One region of the Paenibacillus sp. FSL P2-0322 genome, then DNA from elsewhere that is predicted to be linked to it. Evidence: riboswitches for the same ligand, from Rfam matches in the RefSeq annotation. Region 1 holds a riboswitch; the other holds the start of a gene.

Region 1 (8,181 bases):
CCCTAAGAAAGTAAAAAGATTGCGTGCGAAGCTTCCCTGACGAAGCGGAGGAGAAGCGTTCCAGGCTGCATTGGGATCATCCAACGCTTCTCGGGCAATATCCTCCGGGTTACCCAGCTCATTGGCAATCTCACTTTCGCTTTTGCCATTAACCAACCCGTAGTCAAAATGCTGGCTCAAATCACTAAGCAGCTCATTGCGTACCTCTGCAGGGAGAGGAGAAAGACGCTGCTCTACCTCTGTAAGAAACTGTTTTCTATTCATCGGAATTCCCTTCCTCCAGTAGGCTTGCGACATGATGGACAAAATCATTCCATTCCCGCGTAAGTATTCTTGTATAATGGCTTCCAGTATCAGTCAGCCGATAATATTTGCGGGGAGGCCCCTCGGTCGATTCCTGTAAATACGTTGTGCAGTATCCTTCTGATACCAGACGGCGGAGCAATGGATATAGGGCTCCCTCAGCTACTTCAATATGACGGGAGACGGCTTGAGCCAACTCGTAGCCATAACGGTCTCTGCGTCCAATTAGAACTAGAACGCACAGTTCCAGTACCCCTTTTTTGAATTGGATGTTCACATTCACGAGCGGTGCTCCCTTCCTGGATGTTATCAATAATTCATAGGTGTCGTTCGGAATAAGGGGAAGAAACGTGTGTTTGTGCATAATTTGTCACGGGTACTAATTATAGAACAGTAGTCAGGTATAATTTAACATCATGTACTGATTAATGCAAGGTACTAAATTTTTAATAATAAAATATTTGTGCCAAAATGGGCAGAATTCCTTCCTTGGAGGCTTTATTGAGTAGCGAATGTTGTAGAAAAAAGTATTTTTATTTGGAAATTACTCGAAATATGGCTGGAAGCACAAATAGGATGCTACTTTAATTTCATTCATTAAAATGATAGATTGTAAAGTATTCAATAGGGTTAAATATTACTTTTTATGAAGAGGTGGGTAAAGGGTGGATTGGAAAAATTGGTATATGGAACTGGAACAGGATGATGAGTCTTGGGATGTATCTGAGGAGATTGTTCTGCGTGGTGTAGTACATCTTAATTTTTGCGGGCAGCCCTCGGAAGTAGAAGTCGAATTTATCGTGGGGGCTGACTCCGAAGAACAGGCACAGACTATAGAAGAACCTACACAGTTGCAAAAAAACACATGGGAGCAGTATATGGAATATTCGTCAGCTATTCATCCTCAAGTGTTGGAGTCCATACACCATCATTATGCTGGCATAGTGGAAAAGTACCGGAATGCTTACAGTATATGGGGAGAGGACCCAGATGAATATGCGCCTTATGTGGAGCGGCCGGAACAATTGCTGGATCGAATACAGCTTGTGTCTATACTGATTTCCGACTCATCGGCAAAGGATGAACTGTATTTGAATTTTAGTTGCTCCTGGGATCAAGAACATGGCTTAGGCGTACATATGAAGCAGATGAAAATGGAGCATATTCAAGGCGTTTATACATTATATGACCTAGAATAAATCCCCCTTCCCGGCTTTTACCAAAAAGGGCCGGGAAGGGGAATAGGATATGGTGAAAATGATGGCGCGATTTGATACGATAAAAAAATTAGTTGGATACAGCCAATGCAGCCCGGGCTGCTTGAGCCGCTTGTACCATTAGTCGCAAGGCGGCGACAGATTCCTCCTTGGTGCGGGTTTTCAGACCACAGTCCGGATTAACCCAGAACAAATCTGATGGCAATACGCGCAGGGCACGCTGGATCATGCTTAGCATTTCAGATACATCGGGGATGCGCGGACTGTGGATATCGTACACGCCCAGACCGATGCCCTTGTCGTATACCTGATCTTCAAAGCTGACAATCAGTTCTCCGTGACTTCGCGAAGTTTCAATAGATATAACGTCGGCATCCATATCGGAGATGGACTGAATCATATGCTGAAATTCGGAATAGCACATGTGCGTATGGATTTGGGTCGCAGGTTCAACGGTGGCCGTGGTCACAAGGAAGGCTTGAACCGCCCAGTCCAGATAGGCTTGCTGTTGTTCTTTTTTCAGTGGAAGCCCTTCACGAATTGCAGGCTCATCGACCTGAATCATGCCGATGCCCGCTTGTTCCAGTGCCTCTACCTCTGCCCGTAATGCCAGAGCCAACTGTAAAGCAACTTGACTACGAGGAATATCGTTACGTTCAAAAGACCAGTTCAAAATGGTCACAGGGCCTGTAAGCATTCCCTTAACAGGCTTGGAAGTTAACGATTGGGCGAATGCCGTTTCTTCCACGGTCATGGGCTGATCAAAGGAAACGTCTCCGTATATAATCGGCGGTTTGACACAGCGGGAGCCGTAGGACTGCACCCATCCGTTTTGCGTAAAAGCAAAGCCGTTCAGCTTTTCGCCAAAAAATTCAACCATATCGGTCCGCTCAAATTCTCCATGAACAAGCACGTCTATGCCAATGTCCTCTTGAATATCAATCCATTCCTTAATTTGCTGTTGGATGAACGCCCGGTATTGCTCGGCTGACCATTCTCCTTTGCGATAGTGCAGGCGGGCCTTGCGGATCTCGGCGGTTTGCGGGAAGCTACCAATGGTCGTCGTAGGCAGTGGAGGCAACTTCAGCTTATTTTGCTGAATCTCACGACGCTCGGCGAAAGGAACGCTGCGTGACAGAGGCTCTTTTGCCAACAGGTCGGCCAGATCGGCAGCTGTCTGTACGCGTGCCGCTGAACTGTTGAAACGGGCTACCGCATCCGCACTTTGCTCAAGCTTGGCGAGTGCGGAAGGATCGTGTTTGCCAAGTGCAGCCGTCAGGACGGCGATTTCCTCCAGCTTTTCATCGGCAAAGGCCAGCGCTTGCACCAGCTCCTTGTCCAGCTTGTGCTCTGCCTCCAGACTGACTGGCACATGCAGCAGACTGCATGATGGCTGTACGATAAGCTGTGCGGCAGTGGTTTGTTCTGCTAACTGACCCAGCAGGGCAGCCACAGCGTTCAGGTCGCTTCGCCATATATTGCGCCCGTCAATAACCCCAGCGCCCAGCGTTTTTCCTTTAGGGAAGCCATGCTGCAATATATGCTGAAGATTTTCGCCATCATCATACACAAAATCAAGACCCAATCCCTGTACCGGAAGTGCAGACAGACGCTCATAATGGTCCAGGCTGCCAAAGTAGGTTTGCAGCATTATATTCAAGGAGGGCGCAGCTTGAGTCAAAGCTTCATAGACTTCCTGAATAATGTCCAAATCCTCTGCCGGGAATGAGGTGGTTAGGACAGGTTCATCGATTTGGACCCACTGAACGCCTTCTGCCGCTAGTTCAGACAGGATACGGGTGTACAGTGGCAGGAAGCTTCGTACGATGGTGGCCAAATCCTTACGATCATAGCCTTTGGATAAGGTAACGAATGAATAGGGGCCGATGAGGACCGGTTTCCCATCAATGCCTAGTTCTTGTTTTGCTTCACGATAAGCCTGTAAGGGTTTATTTTCAGTGAACACCGGGACTGCGTTTGCCAATTCAGGAACGATGTAGTGATAATTGGTATTCATCCATTTGGTCATTTCACTGGCGGTTGCTCCCTTCTGTCCACGAGCGATCCCAAAATACACGGACAGAGGAACCGGACCTGCGGGACGATGGTTGAACCGTTCGGGTACCAGACCGAACATTACAGATGTATCCAGCATGTGATCGTAATAGGAGAAGTCTCCGACAGGAATGCGATCAATCCCCTTGTCACGCTGCTTGCTCAGATGCTCCAACCGTAATCTTTTCATCTCCGTCTGCAGTTCGCTTTCGTTAATGCTGCCGTTCCAGAAGCGTTCCAGTGCTTTCTTCCATTCCCGGTTTTCGCCGATACGCGGATATCCCAGATTACTGCTAATCAAGCCGGACAATTCAGGCCATTCAATAATGGACATGTACTTTTCCTCCTAGTGGGTAGCTGTTTTATTTTTACGTACCAAAAAAGGCATTCTTCCCCCAGAGTTAAAAATAAGTAGGGGAAAGAATGCCTCCGTGATTAAAAAATCAAAAATACGGCGACTGCTCTTAACACCTCCCTATCTTCCGTAGGTACTTGCGATGTTGTTAAAATAGGCAGGTCTCCTGACTTACGGATCATGACTCTCAGCATTCCTTCCCGGTCTGTGGACCAGTGGATATATGAACAGCTGAAAGTTCCCCGTTTACAGTGGCGGGACCGTGCCGGATTTGCACCGGCTTCCCTTTTAAGCCTGATCTGAATAGAACAGACACCTATCTCCAAGCTATGCGGTTAAGGTATGACGAATAATTATGCACTCGTATACTTGTTCACCATCATAAGTGAAACTTACAGGATGCGCAATAGAAACTCCAATGGAAACAGTTAGCTATATGAAAAAAAGACAAGCCTTACCCATGATGGGGACTTGTCTTAGATATATAGCATCTTGCCGGGTAAACTTCGCGTTAAGCCAATGAAACGGTATAGCCTGCCTGAATACTGGCTTTTACATCTACCAGACGCTGGTTGCGACTGCCCCGGAAGGGAAGGGTCAGGTCCTTTTGCTGTTCTACAAAACGACCATCCACAATCACATCGCACAAAAGCGCTAGCTCCTGTCGCTCCTGATCTGTGAGTAAATCTTCATAGACAAAGCCAGTATAAGCCCACACGGTTCGGTCGGGACAGGCCTCGCGGAAGTCACGCACAAATTGCGAGCATTCTGCTGCTGAGAAAAACGGATCTCCCCCGCAGAGAGTCAGTCCGTCCAACAACGGATTATCCATGATGTCACGAATGACTTCCTGTTGTCGTTGGGGTGTAAATGGCTCACCTGCACGGAAGCTCCACGACGCTGGATTAAAGCATCCGGGACAGGCATGACGGCAACCGCTAATAAACACGACAGTGCGCAGGCCGTATCCTTCGTTCAGAGATTCCGGAATGTAGCCACACAAATTCACTTATGTTTCACCCGGTCTCGAACTTCTGCCTGTTTTGCAGCATTAAAGCGAACGGTATAATCTCCTGTCAGATATCCGGTTACCCGACGTAAGCGCTGAAAGTGTGTATGCTCCTCATCTGTGCCGCATTGGGGGCAGCTTGTCCCGATAATCCCTTCATAACCACATTCCGTACAACGATCCACCGGGTGGTTGATAGAGAAATAGCCGATGTTCTGATGCAGCGCGTACTGAACAATTTTAAGAAACGCATCCGGGTTATTCCGCGCGTTACCATCCAGCTCGATGTATGAAATCGCACCAGCGTTGCAGAGGTTATGGAACGGAGCTTCCAAGCTGATTTTACGAGCAGCCGGGAGCGTATAATACACGGGAATATGAAAAGAATTCGTGTAATATTCTCGATCATTTACCTCAGGGATAATCCCGAAATCACGTTGATCCAGCAATGTGAACTTGCCCGACAGACCTTCGGCAGGCGTAGCGAACAATGTAATATTTAAATTGTGATATTCACTCATTCGATCGCAATACACGCGCATGGAAGTGATGATTCGCTGTGCCTCGCGGTATACGAAATCATCCTCCCCGTGGTGTTTCCCGTATAGTGCCTTCATGCACTCAGCCAGCCCGATGAACCCGATCGAAAGCGTACCGTGCTTTAGTACGCTTCCCACCTTATCATCTGGCGCCAGTTGTTCTCCACCTTCCCATACCCCTTCGCGCATCATAAAGTCCGAGGCTTTGGCCGGTTGGCTGGTCTGGATTTGATAGCGATGGATTAGGCCATCCACCGCAATGCGCATAACTTCTTCCAGTCTCGCATCAAAGCGATCACGGTCAGGTGTCAGGCGTTTGCCTGTGCAAATACCATACTCAATGCCAAGCCGCACCAGATTAATGGTATTGAAGGAGAGATTTCCCTTGCCACTCTGCCGGTTTCTACCGAAACGGTCAGAAATGGTGCGGGTACGGCAACCCATTGTCGCTATAATGGTATCCGGGTCATCAGCACGGTAAAAAGGCAAGTTGAAGGTGGCATCCACATTCACAAAATTGGGATACATCCGTCTGCTAGAGCATTCTACTGCCCGTAAGAACAAATCATAATTGATGTCGCCTTCTGCCTGGTTGATTCCCTCTTTGCATTGGAAAATATGCTGCGGAAAAATAGGAGTTTCCCCGCTGCCCAAGCCGCGAATAGTGGCCTCCAGCAGCGATTGAGTAACAAGCCGTCCTTCAGCAGACGTGCACATTCCGTAATTCAGTGAAGTGAATGGAATCTGTCCACCCGCCCGACTGCTCATGGTGTTCAGGTTATGAATGAGCGATTCAGCAGCCTGCCGGGTTTCCGTTTCCGTTTCTTCGCGTGCGAATGCGTATGAACGAGGGCAGACTTCTTGCAAATGGGGATTGGCCATATGTAGTTCGTCGTCAGACAGATGGGATTCTATCTCTTCCTCGAACAACCGAAGTCCCTTGCGCAGATGCTTGCGGAAGGACCGGGCAACGTATGGGGCAAGGTCCCAATCTATTTTATTGGCGGAGACACCTCCGAATTGGCTATTTTGCTGAGATTGGAAAATAATGGCGACCAGTGCCATAGCGGACATAATCGTTTGCGGTGTGCGCACAGAGCCGTTGCCTGTATTGAAGCCGTCTCGCAGTAAACGACCAAACGGGATAAAGATACAATTTGTAGTTCCGAGCGCATATTGGTCCAAATCGTGAACATATACATATCCGTGGTCAATCGCGTTCGTCAGTTCAGGCGGAAGTACCCGCAGGCGCGCATACCATTTGGCATACTCGGACCCAAGCTTGCTCATTTTGCCGCTGAACGATTCTCCATTCAAATTCGCATTCTCCCGCAGCATGTCCAGATCTTGTGCCCCAATGACCCGCTCGCCGATGTCGTATAATTGATGTTCCTCCAGCACCTTCATCGTAAAACCCTCCATATAGTAAAATATATATATTTTTCACAAAAACAACATATTGATGATATCTTGTGTTAACCAATTGTTTCGATCTATATATTGTATATACGTAAACATTGAGAGTATGTGACTATTGTCACATTGATAGGAGTGGGCGGTATAAAAAAGCCAGATACAGAGTAAGGGACACATCCACGGATATGTATCTTACTCTATATCTGGCCATCGTAGTTGCGATGAAAATGATAGGCTTGCGAGTACATAGTATATGATCTTGGGATATTGTTTTGGGAAGGTTTAGAGTAGCTTTTTCAACTGGGACACCCGGCCTTGGGAAATATCTAGCATTTCGGCATATACTTTTTGTGGCAGATTCGGGTGTTCCTGAATCAGCTTGCGTAGCTTTTTTACCATTTCACCTTGCTGCACTCTAGATTGCTTGGGTTGCCAGGTTGTATTGGTTCGGGTCGGCTTAGAATCTTCTTGAGCCTGGATAGCATCGGTGCTTGTGGCATGCACATTTTCATCGGTCTTTAATACCTGGATGCACTCTGCGCAAATAAAGCTGTCGCGAAAATAAGTTAAATGATCCACTGCGCCGCAAAATTTGCAGGAGACACCGGTGTATTTTCTTAGTACAAACCCTTCTTCATCTACGAAAAATTCAAGTGAATCACCGATATTGATATCCATTGTAGTGCGCATTTCCTTAGGGAGTACAATCCGCCCCAATTGATCCAGAGGCCTTGTCATTCCGGTATTTTTCATTAGCGCTTCCTCCTTCAGTGATATATCCTGATTATACCAAAAAATATTATTTTTAGCTTTGTATATTGAAGGTAAAATACAACTTTTTTTGTCTTTATGCTGCGGTCTCTCTTTCAAACAGTATAGGATGTTTTCGGTATTGTTGCCGGGGTACCCCTTTTTAGCTATGATATATTAAAACGCTTTCATAAAAGTACTTTTTATCATCTTAATTAAGCTAAGGAGATGACGGATATGAGTCATGAAACAACGGGTATCGAATATTTATTTCAAGATCCGAAGATTCATCTGGATGAGCGTGTACGGGATCTCGTTTCGCGACTAACCTTGGAGGAAAAGGTTGAATCCATGTTGCAATACCAGCCGGCCATTGACCGATTGGGAGTCGCAGCTTATAAGCACGGTACGGAAGCGGCACACGGGATAGCGTGGTTAGGTGAGGCGACTTCATTTCCTCAGCCTGTAGGATTGGCATGTACTTGGGATACGGAATTAATGCGCCTCATCGGCTCTGTTATCGCAGATGAGGCACGT
Region 2 (8,181 bases), 2.0 Mb from region 1:
CGACCGCTAGAGTCGAAAGATATACGGCATACGATCCAGCTGATGTTCGCCGTGTCCAGTATGTTTGTAGGATTGTGTTTGTTAGGAGCCGCAGGTTGTTTTGCCTTGGGATGGGTGCGGTGAGGAGTGACACACTGAATAATGATCGAGCAGGAAGTGACATTTCTTGAAACAAGATATAGCAGCAAAAAGGAGAGTAGAATACGCACAAAGTCCGAACTCACAGGAGGATAAGGTGCCGTATGATGCTAAAGAAGATCTGCATTGGGACATGGAACTCGTGTTAGTTCGTCACGGCACAACCTTATGGAACAAGGAACGTCGATATCTGGGACACTCCGACTTAGGTTTGCTACCGGGAGCAGAGCAGGAATTAAAGCCTTTGCAAGAAAAATTGCAAGGGCAGTCCTTTGCTCGAATCTATTGCAGCGATTTAATGCGATGTCGCCAGACCTTGCAGATCATTGTGCCAGAATCAGAATTGACGTCTGGAGATTCCCTATCTACTATGTCTCCTATGATGGAACCACGTCTGCGAGAGCTTCATTTTGGCGAGTGGGATGGAAAAACGTATGACATGCTCAAGGATGTGTCTTTGTATCGCGCTTGGATTGATGAGCCACAACGGATAACCCCTCCTGGAGGAGAGTCTTGGACAGATTTTGTGAATCGTCTACGGAAATTTCTTGACTCTCTGTATGAATGGCGTGTTGCTATGGAAGTTCAACCCATGGGTTTGACTGCTGCGCCGCTCTCTGTTTTGGTCGTTACGCATGGTGGCGTAATTCGTCAGTTGGCTTGCATGCTGATACCGGGTCATGATTTTTGGAGTCTGAATCCGAGGCCGGGAGAAGCATTTAGGATTCAATTGAGGCTGGCAGGACGGCACAATTACATAGCAGAAATGCTTCCTCATTAGGTTAGACACCTGCGGATAAAGAGGCTGTTTGGGTTGTAAGCCGCCTCTTTTTAACCTATAATCATCAAGTAAAAGAACGGCTTGACTACCACTTATCAAATATCCAGCAGACGAGGTCGGCGCAGCGTGATGAAACTATGGTTTCCCTTGCCTGCGCTGTTAAAAGGGAAGTCGGTGTGAGTCCGGCGCGGTCCCGCCACTGTAAATGGAAACATGCCCGTTAGTCCTGCTTTATGTGCTACTAAGCATATGAAAGAATTTCAGGACATGCATTTTACCATAAGTCAGGATACCTGCCCGTCCGCCTGTCACCATAGTCCTTCGAGGAAAGGATGACGTGTTCGCAGTGACTGTCCATGCGGAAAGAAGCTGCCGCCTGCGCACGATCTGCGCTAACGTGACCCCTGTGTCCTGATATGAGGATGCGGGGGTTTTTTGATAGGAAAAGAAGGCTGGATTTAGAAGATATCTGATGATGTTCAAGTAACGCTCTTAACGATTTTTTTTATGAAGGGGTGCAAATCATGGCAGGAAAAAAAATAAAGGTTTGGACAACAGGTCTATTGGTTCTGATTTTGGCAGTTGTGCTGAGTGCATGTGGCGCTAATGGGAAAAATGCTGAAAATAAAGAGAACCAGAATTCTTCACAGCAGCCGGGACAGACCGTAACCGCACAAGAGCCTCCGGGCAAAACAGTTTACCCACTCACAGTTAAGGATGCAACAGGACAGGAATTTACATTCAAAAAAGCGCCGGATAAAATCGTTTCCGTCTCCCCGGCAGAAACCGAGGCGCTGTTCGCCATCGGGCTGGATAAGGAAATTGTCGGTGTCTCCGACTACTCTGATTACCCAGAAGCAGCTACGAAAAAGCCTAAAGTGGGCGGTATTATGAAACCGAACGAAGAGGCGATCATTGCTGCTAACCCGGAAGTCGTTTTTGCAGGGATATCACTTAGTGAACAGGCTACGACCAAGCTGCGCGACATGGGAATTATGATTTTTAAAACGGAACCGAAGACAGTTGAAGATGTCATGGCTAACATCGAATTGTATGGGAAAATCACCGATCATCAGAAAGAAGCGAGAGCGGTGACTGACAAGATGAGAGCAGATGTAGCTGAAGTGAAAGAAGGAATTAAAAATATCGGTAAAGGTCAGAAGCTGCGGGTATACGTCGAGTTTTCACCAGGCTGGACAGTTGGTAAAGGCGAGTTTATGGACGAGCTGATCACGTTAGCGGGCGGCGAAAATGTAGGTGCCACGCAGAAGGGGTGGTACCAAATTAGTGAGGAAAATATTATTGCTGCGAACCCTGACGTGATTTTGTACAGCAAAAGTGTCAAGGACGACAAAACTGGTCAAACGCTCGGCGAAATCATTAAAGCTCGCAGTGGATGGGATCAAATATCGGCTGTTCGCCACAACCGGGTGTTTGCCGTGGATGATAATTTGATCAGTCGTCCGGGTCCACGTGTAACGGAAGGTCTCAAGGAAGTGGCCAAGGGCGTGTATCCTGAAATTTTCAAATGAACCGTAAACTGATCGGCTTTGGAGGAACAGGTCTTGTCCTGCTGTTACTGACGCTGCTGCTCTGTCTTGGCATCGGCTCGGCCAAGCTTCCGGTCAGCCAGATCACGGGCATTCTGGTTAACCACCTTCCATGGTTAGGCGATACGTTTACACCGGATTGGAATACATCCTCAGAGCAAATTATTTTGAAGGTCAGATTGCCACGAGTGTTACTGGGAATGTTGGTAGGAGCAGCGCTGGCGCTGGCGGGAGCCGGATTTCAGGGTGTGCTGCGTAATCCTTTGGCTGATCCGTATACACTGGGGGTATCCTCGGGGGCTTCGGTAGGAGCGGCAGTACTGATTTATTGGGGCCTTCAATTTTCATTTGTTGGCATATGGACGCTGCCGTTAGTGGCATTTACGACCGGAATGCTGACGCTGTGGATGGTGCTGACGTTGGCACGGGAAGGTAGAAAAATCCCGACACAAAGTCTCATTTTGTCGGGTGTGGTGATGCAATCCTTTCTGGGGGCGGTTGTTTCCTTTCTGACAGCCATGTCGAAGGAGACGGTCAATGAAATATTGTACTGGACGATGGGAAGTCTTAGTCTGCGCGGTTGGTCATATACAGGAATCCTTTTACCTTATGTGGTCATAGGACTGGTATTTCTATGGAACCGGGCACGTGTGCTGAATATTTTGGCTTTGGGTGAACGTCAGGCGGCTCACATGGGAGTTCATGTAGATGCGACGAAGCTATCTGTTCTGATCATTTCCACGCTGCTGACAGCAGCCGCTGTCTCGGTATGTGGAGTGATTGGCTTTGTGGGACTCGTTGTACCGCATATCATTCGTCTGGTGACAGGGCCTGATTACCGGATGATTGTTCCATTATCTGCGCTCGGTGGAGCTATTTTTATGGCTTGGGCAGATACGGCGGCTCGCACGTTGTTAGCCCCCACGGAAATTCCTCTGGGCGTGATGACGGCCTTTGTTGGGGCACCGTTCTTCGCATATCTCCTGTACCGGAACAAGAAGCTGCGCAGGGGGGAAATGCTGTGACAGAACAAAGTGAATCACAGAAGGTACGTGATCGGGCGTTAGAGGTATCGGGTCTAACACGTGCCTATGGAGAGTTCCATGCGTTAAAGAATATAAGCTGGAGCGTCGACGAAGGAACTTGGTGGGGGATTATTGGTCCGAACGGCAGTGGAAAATCCACCTTGCTGCATTTGCTTTCCGGTGTAGATCAGCCAACTTCGGGAAACGTTCATATCTATGGCAAAAAGGTCGGTAGCTACAGCAGAAAAGAGCTTTCCCGACTCATAGCCGTACTCCAACAGGAAGGGCTTCCTCCAGTGGGATACACCGTCAGGGAAGTCGTAGAAATGGGACGTTTTCCTCATCAGGACTGGCTAGGCAGGGAAAAGGGTGTTGATGTGGAGGCGATCACGAATCGCGTGCTGGAGCGATTGGGTCTTACCACGTTGGCGGACAGAACATTGGACCGCTTGAGTGGGGGACAGCGACAGCGTGTAGCTTTGGCAAAAGTAATGGTGCAGGAGCCACGAATATTGCTGCTGGACGAGCCTACGACCTATCTGGACTTGCGCTATCAGCTTGAATTTATGGAACTGCTGGCAGATTGGCGCCAAGAAACGGGTGTGACGATCATTGCTGTCCTGCATGATCTTAATTTGACGGCCCAGTTTTGCGACGATTTGCTTGTACTTAAGGATGGAATGGTTGAAGGTTTGGGAGCTTCATCGAAGTTATTAACCGAGGATCGGATTCGACGAGTATACGGTGTTGAGCCTGTGATGCTTCCGCATCCCGATAGCGGTGTGCCGCAGCTCTTGCTGCGCAGGAGTGCTTCGGATACAGCAGATTAAATAAACGATGAAACACACTTAAAAAGAGCAGGGAGTGGAAGTTATGAACAACAAGCTGCGTCAGCTGATCGATAGCATTGCCCAGCCGGATGGGGTGGCGGCCTCGGCAGCTTCAGCCCATTTGGACCAATTAACAAAGCCACCGGGAAGTCTTGGAAAGTTGGAAAGTGTGGCCATCAAGCTAGCAGGAATTACAGGAGTGGACAAGCCTGAATTTGATCGTAAAACGGTTATGGTCATGGCTGCGGATCACGGGGTGTGTGAAGAGGGAGTCAGTGCCTTTCCGGCTGAGGTTACACAGCAAATGCTGTATAACATGCTGTCAGGTGGCGCGGCAATTAATGTGCTGGCACGCCATGCGGGCGCAGATGTCAAGGTGGTAGATGTTGGCGTGAATGCGGATGTCGCTCACGCGAATCTGGTGGACCGTAAGGTACGCATGGGTACTTCGAATATAGCTAAAGGGCCAGCGATGCTGCGTACAGAAGCGGAACAGGCGGTTTTGGCCGGAGCAGAAGCCGTAGCAGAAGCGGTCAAAGGTGGCACACGGCTATTCGTTACCGGAGAGCTGGGCATCGGGAATACGACAGCCAGCGCTGCGGTCGTATGTGCTCTCACCGGACTGGAGCCGGAAGTTATCGTAGGCCGGGGGACGGGTGTAGATATGGCTGGGCTTACCCGTAAAATATCGGTTGTCTGCCGCGCATTGGACGTGAACCAGCCAGATGCAAATGATGCGCTCGACGTGCTCACTAAGGTCGGCGGTCTGGAGATTGCCGCCTTGGCAGGAGTCATCCTCGGGGCAGCCGCACATCGCTGTCCAGTCGTGTTGGACGGCTTTATTTCAGGCGCAGCCGCCCTCGCAGCGCGTGCACTTGCGCCTGCTAGCGCTGCGTACATGCTCGCTTCGCACGCCTCGGACGAGCGCGGGCACGCGGCGGTGCTCCGCCAGCTCAAGCTGGAGCCCATGCTTTATTTGGACATGCGGCTCGGGGAGGGCACAGGCGGTGCGCTTAGCTTGCACCTGATTGATGCGGCGTGCCGCATTATGCGCGAAATGGCGACCTTTGCCGATGCAGGCGTATCGGACGGTCAGGGAGCCGCGCAGCGATGAAAGCGCTCGTGACTGGCGGGGCACGCAGCGGGAAAAGCGGCTTTGCCGAGCGATTATGCATGTCGCGCGCGCCTGGCGCCTGCTACATTGCAACGGCACAAGCCTATGACATGGAGATGAAGGAGCGCATCGCCCTTCATCGGGTCCAGCGCGAGTCTGCCGGATACGACTGGCAGACGCTGGAGGAAGCGAAGGCGCTGCCGGAGCTGCTGCGACGGCTTGGCGGCGATCAAGCGTCGCAGCCATCACCCGCGCCTATGGTGCTAGTCGACTGCCTGACCCTGTGGCTGTCGAACGTGCTGCTGGCCGCAGGCGAGGACGGCGAAGCTGCGTCCAGAGCTGCCATTAATGAACTGGCGGCAGCTGTGGAGCAGTATCCGGGGCAGCTCGTCATCGTGACCAACGAGGTTGGTGACGGTATTGTGCCCGAATATCCACTTGGTCGGCTGTATCGGGATTTGAGTGGGGTAATGAATCAGCGGATTGCCCGTCTTTGTGATGAAGTATTTTTGGTGACGGCGGGCATTCCCGTAGAACTCAAACAGTTGGAATATAAGCTATGAGCCGCGAACGTCAGGCTGTTGCTGCGGCTTTTCAATTTTTAACGCGTCTTCCGGTGAAGGCGGAATTGGATTTTTCCCCGGATTTGCTTAAACGCAGTGCAAGTTATTATCCGCTGGTCGGAGTGGTTATTGGCATCATTGTCTGGGGCTTTGCGGCGCTTACTTCTATGGTGTTGCCGCCGTTGCCGTGTGCGATTCTTACGCTTGTTGTCTGGGTTTGGTTGACGGGCGGATTGCATTTGGACGGGTGGATGGATGCGGCTGATGCCTTGTTCAGCTACCGATCCCGTGAGCGGATGCTGGAGATTATGAAGGATAGCCGTGTAGGAGCAATGGGCGTTATTGCTTGTGTGTTGCTACTCATGCTCAAGGCTTCTTTGCTGTATACAGTGTTGGTTGAACGGAATGTGTCTGGCTTACTGCTGCTTCCGATGGTTTGGAGCCGCTGGTTTATGGTACATGCAATGAAGCGCTGGCCTAAAGCCCGTAATGATGATGGGCTGGCTGCGCGTTTTGCTGATATGAGTGGTGGCCGCGTAGGGTTAGCCGTATTCTGGGCTGTATTAGTGACCCTGAGTGCTGCCGTAGGACAATATCTTCTGGCAGGTTTGGCTACAGCAACAAGGGATACTGGGAATCTGTCGTTGGCAGGATCAACCATACAGACGTTCCTTTCATATTCTGAGAGCCTTCCAATCTCGATAGGTTTTGTGTTGATTCCTGTCTTGGCTTACGGTGTTGGAACCTTCACGGCAAACCGTATTAACCGCCGCTTGGGTGGACTTACGGGAGATATATACGGAACTTTAAACGAATTGCTGGAGACTGTTTTATTGTTGTTTATTGTAATTTTGTACGGGTTGTGACCAGATTTGAAATGAATTCGTTAAAGGGGAAGAGGCAATTGTCAACTTTCGAACCGTCCTGCACGAACCCGGCAGCCGTATTGATGCTTCAAGGAACAGCGTCGGATGTGGGCAAAAGCGTGGTGACAACTGCGCTTTGCCGTATTTTTACGCAGGACGGATATCGTCCCGCACCGTTTAAGTCGCAAAATATGGCGTTAAACTCTTATGTTACCGAGGACGGCAAGGAAATTGGACGCGCTCAGGGTGTGCAGGCTGAGGCCTGCGGTATTGAGGCCACGACTGACATGAATCCGATTCTGATTAAGCCAGTCAAAGATATGCACTCACAAATTGTTGTACACGGTGTACCTTATGCCTATATGAGCGCCTCCGATTACCGGAAGGATTTTTTGCCAAAAGCCAAACAGACCGTTATGGATGCTCTGAATCGGTTGCGTGATACCTATGATATTGTCCTTATGGAAGGGGCAGGCAGCCCGGCAGAGATTAATTTGAAGGACCGAGATATCGTAAATATGAATTTGGCAGGTTGGGCGGATGCACCAGTGTTGCTTATTTCAGATATCGACCGGGGCGGTGTTTTTGCCTCTCTCGTAGGAACCATCGAGTTACTGGAACCCCATGAAGTACAGCGTATCCGCGGATTTATCATTAACAAATTCAGAGGTGATCTGTCTCTGCTTCAACCGGGATTAGACTGGCTGGAAGAACGGACGGGCATTCCTGTACTCGGTGTATTGCCCTATCTACCAGACATTCGCATTGAAGCAGAGGATTCGGTAGTACTGGACAAGAAGCCCAAGCAATCTGCAAAAGGTAAAGAACTGGATATTGCGGTGATACGATATCCGCGGATTTCCAATTTTACGGACACGGATGCTCTGGCCGCAGAGCCGGATGTGAGTGTTCGTTATGTCACAGAAGCCGGACAGTTGGGCGTACCGGACGCCATTATCTTACCGGGGACCAAAGACACTATTGGAGACCTGCTGGAATTGCGTGAGAGAGGTCTGGAGAAAGACATTCGGCAGGCTATGAATACTGGACGCACACAGCTAGTTGGCATTTGTGGAGGTTATCAGATGCTGGGTACAGCGCTATTTGATCCCGAAGCCGTCGAATCTGGGTTGCCGCAGCAGGCAGAAGGGTTAGGTTGGCTGGCTCTATCCACGACCTTTTTAAAGGAAAAGCAAACCGTACGCGTACTGGGAACCCTGTCTAATCATTGCCCGCTTTTGCTTGCGCCTGATTCGGGTTCTGCCTCTAAGCCAAGCATTGAAGGCTATGAAATACATATGGGCGTTACGGAGT

The links. Region 1 has a riboswitch for cobalamin ahead of metE (5-methyltetrahydropteroyltriglutamate--homocysteine S-methyltransferase). Riboswitches for the same ligand answer to the same signal wherever they lie in the genome.
Region 2: another riboswitch for cobalamin. It lies ahead of MKY24_RS07105 (cobalamin-binding protein); the one in region 1 lies ahead of metE (5-methyltetrahydropteroyltriglutamate--homocysteine S-methyltransferase).

Annotation. Positions count from the first base shown of each region.
Region 1 covers NZ_CP150243.1:5,684,609-5,692,789, reverse strand. Annotated here, with positions in the region: gene MKY24_RS25200 (DUF1700 domain-containing protein) at 1-264, opposite strand, end outside; gene MKY24_RS25195 (PadR family transcriptional regulator) at 257-586, opposite strand; gene MKY24_RS25190 (hypothetical protein) at 969-1,502, shown strand; gene metE (5-methyltetrahydropteroyltriglutamate--homocysteine S-methyltransferase) at 1,591-3,909, opposite strand; cobalamin riboswitch at 4,069-4,265, opposite strand; gene nrdG (anaerobic ribonucleoside-triphosphate reductase activating protein) at 4,442-4,939, opposite strand; gene MKY24_RS25175 (anaerobic ribonucleoside triphosphate reductase) at 4,936-6,885, opposite strand; gene MKY24_RS25170 (AbrB/MazE/SpoVT family DNA-binding domain-containing protein) at 7,177-7,647, opposite strand; gene MKY24_RS25165 (glycoside hydrolase family 3 C-terminal domain-containing protein) at 7,882-8,181, shown strand, end outside.
Region 2 covers NZ_CP150243.1:1,620,853-1,629,033, forward strand. Annotated here, with positions in the region: gene cbiB (adenosylcobinamide-phosphate synthase CbiB) at 1-123, shown strand, start outside; gene MKY24_RS07100 (histidine phosphatase family protein) at 167-919, shown strand; cobalamin riboswitch at 1,041-1,235, shown strand; gene MKY24_RS07105 (cobalamin-binding protein) at 1,444-2,451, shown strand; gene MKY24_RS07110 (iron ABC transporter permease) at 2,448-3,494, shown strand; gene MKY24_RS07115 (ABC transporter ATP-binding protein) at 3,491-4,324, shown strand; gene cobT (nicotinate-nucleotide--dimethylbenzimidazole phosphoribosyltransferase) at 4,368-5,438, shown strand; gene cobU (bifunctional adenosylcobinamide kinase/adenosylcobinamide-phosphate guanylyltransferase) at 5,435-6,001, shown strand; gene cobS (adenosylcobinamide-GDP ribazoletransferase) at 5,998-6,867, shown strand; gene MKY24_RS07135 (cobyric acid synthase) at 6,906-8,181, shown strand, end outside.